2 linked regions of the Fodinicurvata sp. EGI_FJ10296 genome follow. The protein of the gene in region 1 interacts with the protein of each later gene in a pairwise test. Links are inferred from orthologs where the notes say so. Each region holds a gene or a part of one and is shown in the gene's direction. Other genes may lie near its edges.

Region 1 (5,992 bases):
GTGAACATCCCCTCGGTCACCTGTACGAGGTTCTGGCCGCCGCGCCGCCGGGCATAGGTCTGCACCTTGATCCGCATCGACGTCCGACCTTCGTTTTCGAGCGAGGCATAGCAACTGACAAGGTCGCCGACGAATACCGGCTGCATGAATGTCATCGCGTCGATGGCGACCGTGGCAACCCGGCCTCCGGCGCGCTCGTAAGCGATGACGCTGCCGGCGATGTCCATTTGCGACAGCAACCATCCGCCGAAGATATCGCCGTTCGGATTCGTGTCGGCCGGCATGGCTATGGTTCGTAATGCGACCTCGCCAGCCGGCGGAGCCGCCACTTCCAAACGCGCCGTTTCAAGATCGCTGGTCATGATCGTCCCTTTTCATCGGCGATTAACGATGTCTGCCACAGCGTATCAACTCTTTCACCACCGCTGCTAATGCTATATCCGACACGGCTATGACGAAGAGCGATCGAGCAGACCCCATGAACGACGACCTGTTCCAGCCACAAGACGGCACGACCGGCAATTACGGTGCCCAGGACATCGAGGTCCTGGAGGGTCTGGAGCCCGTCCGCCGCCGGCCGGGCATGTATATCGGGGGTACCGACGACCGCGCACTCCACCACCTCGTCGCCGAGGTGCTGGACAACGCGATGGACGAGGCCGTTGCCGGCCATGCGACATGGATCGAGATGGCCATGCAGGAGGACGGATCCGTCACCGTTCGGGACAACGGGCGTGGCATTCCGGTCGACGACCATCCGAAGTTCCCCGGCGTCTCGGCGCTGCAGGTGATCATGACCACCCTTCATTCCGGCGGCAAATTCTCCAACAAGGTATACGCCACCTCGGGAGGCCTGCATGGTGTCGGGCTGTCGGTCGTCAATGCCCTGTCCAGTCGTCTGACGGTCGAGGTTGCTCGGGATCGGACCCTCTGGGCACAGGAGTATTCGCAAGGCGCGCCCCTCGGCGCACTGGAGAATCGCGGCCATACCCAGAATCGTCGCGGGACGGCGATAACATTTCTGCCCGATCCCGAGATATTCGGCGATGCCGCCCGATTGCGGGCGGATCGGCTGTTTCGCATGGCCCGGTCAAAGGCCTATCTCTATCGCGGCGTCGAGCTGCGCTGGACATGCCCGCCATCGCTGATTGCACCGGATACTGGCGTGCCGGAAGATGCGGTACTGCATTTTCCGAACGGGCTCGCGGATTTCCTTGCGACGGCATTGGACGGGCGGGAAACGACAACGCAGGCGTCATTCGCAGGCGTGGCCAAATTGGCCGATGCCGGCGCACGGGTGGAATGGGCGATTGCCTGGCCGGAGGATGACGAAGGCTTCGTTCATTCCTATTGCAACACGGTGCCGACCGCCCAGGGCGGCACTCACGAGGTCGGGCTGCGCAACGGTCTGCTGAAAAGCATCAAGGCCCACGCGGATATGGCCGGCAACAAGCGTGGTGCGTCGGTCACGGCCGAAGACATAACAGCCGGCGCCGCAATCCTGTTGTCCGTGTTCATTTCCAATCCGCAATTCCAGGGGCAGACCAAGGAAAAACTGGCCACTCCGGAAGCGACCAGGATTGTAGAGACAGCCATCAAGGACCGTTTCGACCATTGGCTGTCCGCCGACACGGCATCCGCCTCAAAGCTGCTGGAACGCTTCGTGGAGCGGGCTGACGAGCGGGCGCGGCGGCGCAAGGAACGGGAAACGACACGGAAAACCGCGACGCGCAAGACAAGATTGCCCGGCAAGCTGTCCGACTGCTCCCGCACCGATCGCCGCAATACAGAAGTATTTCTGGTCGAGGGCGATAGCGCCGGCGGCTCCGCCAAAGCCGCACGGGATCGACAGACTCAGGCCGTCCTTCCCTTGCGCGGCAAAATCCTGAATGTCGCCAGCGCGTCCGCCGACAAGATGTCCGGCAACCAGGAGATCAGTGACCTGGTTCAGGCGTTGGGCTGCGGCACCCGGCGCGACTACGACGGCGCCCGGCTGCGCTACGACCGCGTCATCATCATGACTGACGCCGATGTCGATGGCGCTCACATCGCCTCGCTGCTGATGACGTTCTTTTACAAGGAAATGCGGGGACTGATCAGCGACGGCCGACTCTTCCTGGCCCAGCCTCCGCTGTACCGCCTGCAGGCCGGCGGCACATCGGTCTATTGCCGGGACGATGCCCATAAGGACGAGGTCATGCGCACGACCTTCAAGGGCCGGTCGAAAGTTGAAATCAGCCGATTCAAAGGACTGGGTGAAATGCCGCCCGCCCAGCTCCGCGACACGACGATGGATCCGGCCAAGCGCCAACTGTGGCAGGTGACGATCCCGGATCGTGCGGAGCCCGAAGAAAGTGCCGCCACCGCCGGGCTGGTCGAACAGTTGATGGGCCGCAAGCCCGAGTTACGCTTCCGCTATATCCAGGAACACGCCCCCTCGGTGCGCGATCTCGACGTTTGATCCGGACTCTAAGCCGGCACCGGCCTATCTGTTAAGCAGCCAATCGCGCATGAGGGCGGTGGTCGCCTGGGGTCGCTCCATCGACGACAGGTGGCCGCAATCCTCGATGACGACCAACCGCCCGCGCGGCAGCAAAGATGCGCTTTCCTCTGATATCTCCAGGGGCGTTATGGCATCCTGACGGCCGCAGACGACCAATGTCGGACAGGATATCCCCTCCAGGGTGTCGCGGCTGTCGCGCCGGTTCATAATGGCGGTCTGCTGACGGGCAAACGCATCCCTGCCCACGGCTTCGGCCATTGCCATGATCTCGTCGACCAGGGGCGAATCCGACAACCGGTCCTCGTGCACCAGAAGCGGCAAAAGCTGCGGCGTCACGCCCTTGAAGCGGCCGGTCTCGGCAAGCTTAAGCAGCGAGCGACGGCGTTGCTGCTGTTCGGCCGTATCAGGCCGAGCCGAAGTATCGAGCAAAGCGAGCCTTTCCACGCGCTCGGGAGCCTGGCGCATGATTTCCAGCGCTACATAGCCGCCCATTGACAACCCGGCGAGCGAAAAACTCTCCGGTGCGCCATCCAGCACTCCCGCCGCCATGGTGGCAATACTGTCACCGCCTGTCAGGTCTGCGACATGGCAATCGGCGGCATCCGCCAGGTGGCGGCACTGATGGGCGAAAAGGCGGGCGTTGCAAAGGAGGCCGGGCAATAGCACGAGTTGGGGCTTGTCAGTCACTTGATTACCTTGATGATGTCTCGAAAAATGTCGGTTCCCGCCCGGCGCATCCATTCGAAGAGGACCATTTCCGTCGTCACGATATCGATACCCGCGCGGTCCATGCGCATCATCGCCCGCCGCCGGTCGCTCTCGCGCCGCGACCCGCACGCGTCTTCGACGATGATCGGCCGACACCCCTCCATCGACGCGAGACCGAATGCCGTCTGCAGTACACAGACGTGACTTTCGGTGCCGCAAACGACGATGTCCGGTCGGCCATGACTGTCGAGCGCGGCGCGGAGTTCCGGTTCGGCCGTGGCATCGAACGACCTTTTCGAGATCGTTGTCGCGTTTCCGATGCTAGAACGGATCGCGGTAACCGTCGCGCCGAGGCCTTCGGGATACTGTTCGGTGACGATAATCGGAATCTGAAGACGTTGCGCACCGAGAACCAGCTTCACGACCGACGAAACCACACGATCCAGGCCGTCGATTGCCGGAGCCAGACGTTCCTGAATGTCTACAATCACAATGACCGATCGTTCGGCGCTCAGCAGAGGCATGCGGCATTCCCGGCCGGTTCTGACCAACACCGGATAGCATTCCTCCGAAAGCCCGTCCACAATGTACCTCACTACCCCATGCCCAATGACTTCGGCATTGCAGCACCGATCTCCACAATTCCGGCTCCCCGATGATGGCCAGGCGCAGCAGCGTCGCGGCCATCGTCATTGACACCGGCAATAGCCATCTTCATAAGGACTCGCGACAACAGAGGCGGTGCCGGACGCAGCAACTGACCCTCTTCGGGCCACGAGCGTCCACACGACGATCCTTCCAGCCGCACGGCGCGCAAATGGCGTTACGTCGCGACGGGCCGAAGCCGTTAAGATCGAGAGGTAAGATACTCAAGGACATGCGTTTTGCGGATCTGGGGCTGAAGCCCGAAATACTCCGCGCCATCGAGGAAGTCGGCTATACGACGCCGACACCCATTCAGGCGCAAGCGATTCCGATCGTGCTGCAGCAGCGCGACATACTCGGTGTTGCTCAAACCGGAACCGGAAAGACGGCCGGTTTCACTCTCCCCATGATCGAAATACTGGCCAATGGTCGCGCCAGAGCAAGAATGCCACGATCGGTAATCCTGGAGCCGACTCGGGAACTGGCCGCTCAGGTCGCCGAAAATTTCGAACTCTACGGGAAATACGAGAAACTGTCCTATGCGCTGCTGATCGGCGGCGAGAGCCTCGACGACCAGATCAAGAAGCTCGATCGGGGTGTCGATGTCCTGATCGCGACTCCCGGACGGCTTCTTGACCTCTACAAGCGCGGCAAAGTGCTGCTGCCGGACGTCAAGATCCTCGTCATCGACGAAGCCGACCGCATGCTCGATATGGGCTTCATTCCGGATATCGAGGAAATCGTCTCGCATCTGCCGCCGATCCGCCAGACCCTGCTTTTTTCGGCGACCATGCCGAAGGAAATCCGTCGTCTGGCCGAACGCTTTCTGAGCAACCCCAAGCAGATCTCGGTCGAGCGCACGATCGCACCGGCGGCAAGCGTCGTTCAGCATGTCGCTTTCGTTGACAAGGCGGACAAGCGGGCCGCTCTGCGATCGATCCTTCGACAGGAAGACGTGCGCAACGCGTTGATATTCTGTAACCGCAAACGCGATGTGACCACCGTGTGCCGGTCGTTGAAAAAGCACGGTTTTGATGCCGGCGAGCTCCACGGCGATATGGCCCAGTCCGCACGCACTGAAACGCTTGAGAGGTTCAAGAACGACGAGGTCAAGCTGCTTGTATGCAGCGACGTCGCAGCGCGCGGTATCGACATTTCCGACCTGAGCCATGTCTTCAACTTCGATGTTCCGACATCCTCCGACGACTATATTCACCGCATCGGTCGAACCGGGCGCGCAGGCAAGAGCGGCCGGGCCTACAGTCTGGCGACGATCGAAGACGCCAAATACATCGCGAGCATCAGTAACCTGGAAGGCATCAGTCTGACCGCCGTCTCGGTACCCGACGTCGATACCGTGGCTGAAGATATCGAGACGTTCCTGTCGATGGCCTCTGATGACAGACATGGGGGCAAGAAGGGGCGTGGCCGTGCTTCCACCCCCGCAAGCGGCCGCGGGCAGCGCCGCGGCGCTGATGCCCAACCTGAGGCCAAACCTGAAAGCAGGAGCCGCAAAGACGCCGAAACTCAGGCGACGCCGGCGGATGCGGTTGATGCAGCGTCAGAGCAACCAGTTGACCAGCCAGAAACCCGGCAGGCTCCGACCGTCGACAGCGACTCGTCCAAACCTGCCGGCCGCAAGCGTTCCGGCCGAGGTCGATCGGGTCGGACCTCAAATGGTTCGGCCGATGCTCGAAAGTCCGAGCCGCGCGGCGGTGCCGAACCGGCAAGCGACAAGCAACGCATATCCGCCGCCGAGCAGCATGCCGATCCATCGGCCCAGGACGACGGTGCCGAGACCACTGGCGGCGCGGTTCGCCAGACCCGGCGACGCGACGAGGACGATTCCGTTGTCGGCATGGGGGATCATGTGCCGGCATTCCTTTTGCGGCCCGTCCCCAAGCTGAACAAGAAGGCCGGGAGCTGATTTTTCCCGGCCTGACCTTTGACTGTCCTGATTTATCCCGGGTCTGCGATCACCGGAGCAACAGTTGCTTTACGGCACGACCACGATGTTGACTTCGGCCAGCGCCCGGTAAATGGTCATGAAGCAGCCGGCGTTTCAGCGACTGCAGATAAGCGTCTCAACAGAATTTACGGACCTGCCTGAATGACGTACCGCGGTTGGTTTCTCAC
Region 2 (5,848 bases), 250 kb from region 1 along the record:
AGCGTTTGGCGTGTCCGGGCGAGGGGGTCGCGCTTGCGGCCGGTATCTTCTTCATCGGCCGAGCGATAAGGACTCTTGTCCATTCGGGCATGGCCGAAAAACCGATAGCAAGAGACCGACAGAAAGCCGGGCTTTCCGCCACGCGCCAGTTCCAGCAGATCGCTGGCGGCACGGTGGACGTCACCGACATCGTCGCCATCGACCATCATGGCTTCGAGACCGAATGCCTTGGCCCGGGCCGCGAAATCCGTGCTGCGGGTCGCCTGATCGATGCGCGTTCCCATGCCGTACTGGTTGTTGACGCAGCAGAACAGGACCGGCAGGTCCCAGAGCGCGGCCATATTCATGCTCTCGTACAGGATACCCTGCTGCATAGCGCCGTCGCCGAAAAAGGCGACCGATACGGCGCCCGTCTTGCGGATCTTGTAGCTGAGGCCGGCGCCGACCACGGTCGGTATGCCGCCGCCGACGATCGCGTTCGCGCCGAGATGCCCCAGCGTCATATCCGCGATATGCATCGAGCCGCCTTTGCCGGCACAGTAGCCGGAGTCCTTGCCGGCGATTTCGGCCATCATGCGGTTGGGATCAGCCCCGCGCGCAAGGAAAATGCCATGGCCGCGATGATGGGTCGTGAAACTGTCGCCGTCACGCATGGCAAGGCCAACGCCGGCTGCGGCGCCTTCCTCGCCAATGGAAAGATGCAGCATCGACCCGGCGGATTCTCCCCGGACGAACAGTTCTCCCACCCGTTCCTCGAACGACCGGATCCGGCGCATGGTTCGGTAGAGGTCGGGGTAGGGCGTGTTGCTGGTCTCACTCATGATGCGGCGTCACCTTTGCTTGTCGAAGACGCGACGGGCTCGTCGCGCAACGTTTTCATCAGCGGGTAAAGCTGTTCGTAGCGATCGAACAGTTCGGCATAGGCCGCTGCTTTGGAAGCGTCCGGCTCGATGGTCCGGTCGATGCGCACCATGGCGTCGATCGCTTGATCGATATCCGGATAAAAGCCCGCGCCTACGGCAGCCAGGATCGCGGAACCCAGTGCGGGGGCTTCGGCGAAGGCGGGCACCTTGACCGGAATTTGTGCAGTATCGGCGTGAATCTGCAGCCAGAGCGGCGAGCGTGTGGCCCCACCGGCAACGAAGATCTCGCTTGCGGTAAAACCCGCGCGGTCCATGGTCTGCAGGATCGACCGTGTGCCCAGGCAGATCCCTTCGATGATGGCGCGGAAAATGTGGGCGGGGCCGTGCGACAGCGACAGGCCTGTGATGGCCCCACGCGACAATGGGTCGGTATGCGGTGTGCGGTTGCCCTGGAAATGGTCCAGCACCATGACACCTTCGGCGCCCGGCGGCAGAGCCGCCGCCTCGGCGTTCAGGCGCTCCAGATCCACGTGATCGCCGGTCAACCGCTGATACCAGGCGATGATCGAGCCGGTCGATGTCTGGCCGCCTTCGATGATGTGGCGTCCGGGATAGACGGCGTCGGCATAACTCCCCCACAGACCCGGGGCAGACATCGGTTGGTCGGTGACGCCGAGTTGCAGATGCGACGAGCCGGTGATCATGGCCAACTGTCCGGGCTTTGCGACGCCCAGACCGATCATGCCGATGAAGGCATCCGCGCCGCCCTGTGCGACCACGACGGATTGCGGCAATCCCAGGTGATCGGCAGCTTCGGCGGTCAGCTTGCCCACCGGCGCACCGGGCGCGACGATCTCTTCCGGCCATTTATCGGCCAGAACATCGAGATCAAGAGCCTGCAGCAGCGTCGTCGGCCAGCCGCCGTGCCCGGTGCGATAGTGCCACCGCATCGCGACGTTATCGAGACTGGCGACGCGCCGCCCGGTCAGGTGCCGGATCATATAGTCCTGATACTCGCAGATGGTCGCCGCGCTGTTGAATACGTCCGGATCGTGGCGCTTCAGCCACAGCGCCTTGGGGATCATCCATTCCGACGATACCGGCCCCTGTCCCGCGCCGTTCAGCGCCAGAGCCGGATCGCCGGTCGCCAGCACGTCCTCTGCCTCGCGGGCCGCTCGCATATCCATCCACAAGATAGCCGGGCGGAGCGCGTGACCGTCAGCATCGAGGGCAACGACCGTGCAGGAAGTGGTGTCCAGGCCGAGCGCCGCGACGTCGCCAGCGTCAATTCCCGCGTCGGAAACTGCGCCGCGGACGGCTGTGCCCAAGGCGCGCCACCAGTCGCCGGGCGTCTGCTCGGCGCGGCCCGGTTTCGGAAATCGCGTTTCATAGGGCGCGGCGGCCGTGCCAATGCTTCTTCCGTCGAGCGTGAAAACATGGGCACGCAAGGATTCCGTGCCGCCGTCGACCCCGACTACGTATGGCATCCGCTACCTCCCGCGTTCGTTGCGCGCCGTGCCGGCGTCTTCTTCTCCACCCCTACCGCACCGCACACTCTATTGTGCACTGCGACAGATGTCATTGTATGTGACTTTTGTGATGACAGCACATTTGTATCATGGCAATACTTTTTTCATAAGGGAGGAAATGAAGCTGATGACCCTCGCGGGAGCATCTACTGGTATTGCGCTGACGCAGGAACTGAGCGGCCTGGCTGACGAGGCGCTGGCCGCGCGGTGCGCATGGCTCTACCATGTCGGCGAACTGAGTCAGGGGGAAGTGGCCTCGAAGCTCGGGGTTTCCCGGACGCGGGTCAATCGTCTGCTTCAGGAAGCGCGCAGTGACGGCCGCGTGTCGATCAGGATCGATCACGATGCCGCTCGGCTGTCGGCTGTCGAACAGGCAATCACCGATTCATTCAAACTCGACTTCTGTCTGACGACGCCGCCGATCGGCCTGGACGATCTCGATCTGAGCGACCCGAATCAACGCGCCGTTCAGGGGCGGATAGCGCGGCGGGCCGTCGGTGTGGCCGCCGCACGATTTTTCGAGGCCAAGCTGCGTCATACGCCCTCGCTAACGGTTGGCGTTGCCTGGGGACGGACCTGCATGGAAATGGCGGCAAATCTGGCCGGCCTCCGGGCGCCCGAGGCGCGGTTCGTTTCGCTTATGGGCTCGTTCGGCCGTCACGGCGGCGCATCGGCGTTCGAAGTTGTTCAGGGGCTTTCGGCCAGAACGGGCGGGCAGGGGTTCTTCCTTCCGGTCCCGTTCGTCGCCGACACGCCGTCGGATTGCCGGGTTCTCATGGCGCAGAGCGTCGTTCAGGAGACGCTTGGCGTCGCCCGCGAAGCCGACATCAATATCATTTCGGTTGGAGAACTCGATGAGCAGGCGCTCATCCGCCAACTCGACATGATCTCCGCAACGGATCTGAACGCGCTGCTCGGATCGGGTGCGGTCGCGGACACCGCAGGCCATTTTTTCGATTCCGACGGGCGTCTCGTTCACGATCACCCGCTGGACGGGCGGATGGTTGCCCTGCCGGCGGCGGAGGTCGGTCGTGTGCCAACGGTTCTACTGGCGGCCGGCGGCGAGAAGATCGCAGCGATCAGGGCGCTTTTGCTGTCGGGTCTGGTCGATGCGATGATCATCGACGGCGACACCGCGACGGTCCTGTCCGCCAGCACGCTGCCTGACCATACCAACCATTGAGGGCATTCTGGCGGGCCGTTCGGTCCCGGAAGACAATCGAGAATCGAATTGTTTTACACGATGCGTCAATTGCCGGTGGCCGGTGTATTTTCCGTCCGCGAGAGGCATTGAGCAAACCGATTTTGCGTATTGTGATCTCAAGATGTTGGATATAATGGTAGAGTAGATATTGGTAAGAACAGAGGGCATGTAGTATTCAGTACCCGCGCGGCAGTCGGTCTCCGGTCGCCGTGCATTTCGTCACGCCAGAATCCGCGGGAGGATTGCGTCCATCATGAAGAAGATACTCAACGACCCGTATTCCTATGTCGATCAGATGCTTGAAGGGCTGGTCGCCGCCCATCCCGAAACCTACCGGTTGACCGGCGATGGCGATCGTGTCGTGGCGCGTGCCTCCGGGCCGAAGGATGGCAAGGTCGGCATCGTTTCCGGCGGCGGCTCCGGGCATCTGCCCGTCTTCACCGGCTATGTCGGCCATGGCCTGCTCGATGCCTGTGCCATTGGCGATGTCTTTGCGTCGCCGTCTGTGGAACAGATGGCCGATGCCATTCGCGCGGCCAATGGCGGCGCCGGCGTGCTTCGCCTTTATGGGAACTATGGCGGCGACGTCATGAATTTCGATATGGCCGGCGATATGGTGGAGATGGAGGACATCCCGACGACGACGGCGTTGCTGACCGACGACGTGGCGTCCGCCGCACCGGCCGAAAAGGAAAAGCGGCGCGGCGTTGCCGGCATGGTCTATGCCTTCAAGATTGCCGGCGCCAAGGCCGAGACCGGCGCCGACCTGGAAGCCGTGACGGCGATCGCACAGAAAACGGCGGATAACTGCCGATCGATTGGTGCCGCGCTGACGCCCTGCACCGTACCCCAGGCCGGCAAGCCGACCTTCCAGATCGCGGATGACGAAATGGAAATGGGCATGGGCATACACGGCGAACCCGGCGTGTGGCGTGGCAAGCTGCGCACGGCCGACGAGATCGCTGAAGAACTGATGGATCGGCTGCTGGCGGATATGCCGGTTGCTTCCGGTGACCGGGTGTCGATCCTGGTCAATTCGCTGGGCGCGACCCCGGCGGAGGAGCTTTATATCCTCTATCGGATCGCAAAGAAGCGCCTGGAAGCCGAAGGCGCGACCATCGCCGTGCCGCTGGTCGGGCGTTATGCGACCTCGATGGAGATGGCCGGCGTCTCGTTCACGTTGTGCAAGCTCGATGGCGAGATGGAAGAGATGCTCAAGGCGCCTTGCGACTGCGCATTCTGGAAGGTGTGAGGCCGATGACTGCAACGGCAATAGCGCGCGGCACGCTCAAAACGGGGATCGGCCGGCTGACCATAGCCATGGAGGCCGATGCCGAGATGCTTAATGCCGCGGACGGCCAACTGGGCGACGGTGATCTGGGCGTCACAATGGTGCGGGGCATGCGCCTGGTGTCGGAAAAGGCTGACGACCTGCCGGATGACGTCGGCATGGCCCTGATGGCCTGCGCTCAGGCTTTCACCAAGACATCCGGGTCGAGCTACGGGACCTTGCTGGCGACCGGGCTGATGAACATGGCGAAAGCCACCAAGGGGCGCACGGACGTGCCGTGGCCCGAATTGGGCGACCTTGTCGGCGGCGCCCGTGACGCCATGATGCAGCGAGGCAAGGCGTCGCTGGGAGACAAGACGGTGCTCGATGCGCTGGATGCCATTGCGTCGGCGATTGCCGGCAAGGACGATCCGGCCGCCATCGGTGAGGCGGCGGTCGAGGCCGTGCAGACGACGCTGGACCGCTTCCGCGGCAAGGAAGCCAAGATCGGCCGCGCCCGAATATTCGCCGAACGCAGTGTCGGTCTGGACGATCCGGGCATGCTGGCGATGCAGCGGGTGGTGCTGGCTTTTGCCGGCAAGCACCCGGCCCAGTAGAGGTTTTGGGCCGGGCGGCGCCGTTGCCGCCCGGCGCGCTTCTCAGGCGCTGCGGTGCACCGGCATTTCGACCGCCGGCGCATCGCCTGGCTTCAGTTCACTGGCCTGCTTTCCATAGGATTTGAAGCGGGCCAGAACGCCGGTCATTTCCGCGTCGGAGAGGATGACGGGCTCGCCGAGTTGGCGGGCGACGAAATACTGCTTGGCCAAAGTCTCGACCTCTACCGCCCGCCAGAGGGCCTTGGCCAGGCTGTCGCCATAGCAGATCATGCCGTGATTGGCGAGCAGGCAGGCCGTGCGATCCTTCATGGCCGTGAGCATGGTTTCGGACAGCGCCTGGGTGCCGAAGGTCGCGTAATCGCTGC

Evidence for each region.
Region 2: the proteins of parE (region 1) and ABZ728_RS04675 interact in binary tests that used the Escherichia coli proteins (3 or more experiments, as listed by UniProt). The link is inferred for Fodinicurvata sp. EGI_FJ10296 from one-to-one orthologs.

The regions. Positions count from the first base shown.
Region 1 is NZ_JBFCVL010000002.1:15,364-21,355, forward strand. The notes cover bases 1-2,969. They hold parE (DNA topoisomerase IV subunit B), read left to right. Parts: upstream 1-478; coding sequence 479-2,461; downstream 2,462-2,969. Other genes in these bases: ABZ728_RS03485 (acyl-CoA thioesterase), read right to left, coding at 1-362; ABZ728_RS03495 (alpha/beta fold hydrolase), read right to left, coding at 2,486-2,969. Outside these bases: more of ABZ728_RS03495, read right to left, coding at 2,970-3,190; ABZ728_RS03500 (isochorismatase family protein), read right to left, coding at 3,187-3,735; ABZ728_RS03505 (DEAD/DEAH box helicase), read left to right, coding at 4,089-5,783; ABZ728_RS03510 (LPS assembly protein LptD), read left to right, coding at 5,967-5,992. UniProt on the Escherichia coli protein: Topoisomerase IV is essential for chromosome segregation; it is the principal protein responsible for decatenating newly replicated chromosomes. It relaxes supercoiled DNA.
Region 2 is NZ_JBFCVL010000002.1:260,688-266,535, reverse strand. Bases 3,024-5,848 are described here. They hold ABZ728_RS04675 (dihydroxyacetone kinase subunit DhaK), read left to right. Parts: upstream 3,024-3,849; coding sequence 3,850-4,848; downstream 4,849-5,848. Other genes in these bases: ABZ728_RS04665 (class II aldolase/adducin family protein), read right to left, coding at 5,526-5,848; ABZ728_RS04670 (dihydroxyacetone kinase subunit L), read left to right, coding at 4,854-5,483; ABZ728_RS04680 (sugar-binding domain-containing protein), read left to right, coding at 3,024-3,575. Outside these bases: ABZ728_RS04690 (thiamine pyrophosphate-dependent dehydrogenase E1 component subunit alpha), read right to left, coding at 1-821; ABZ728_RS04685 (FGGY-family carbohydrate kinase), read right to left, coding at 818-2,350; more of ABZ728_RS04680, read left to right, coding at 2,520-3,023. UniProt on the Escherichia coli protein: Dihydroxyacetone binding subunit of the dihydroxyacetone kinase, which is responsible for the phosphoenolpyruvate (PEP)-dependent phosphorylation of dihydroxyacetone via a phosphoryl group transfer from DhaL-ATP.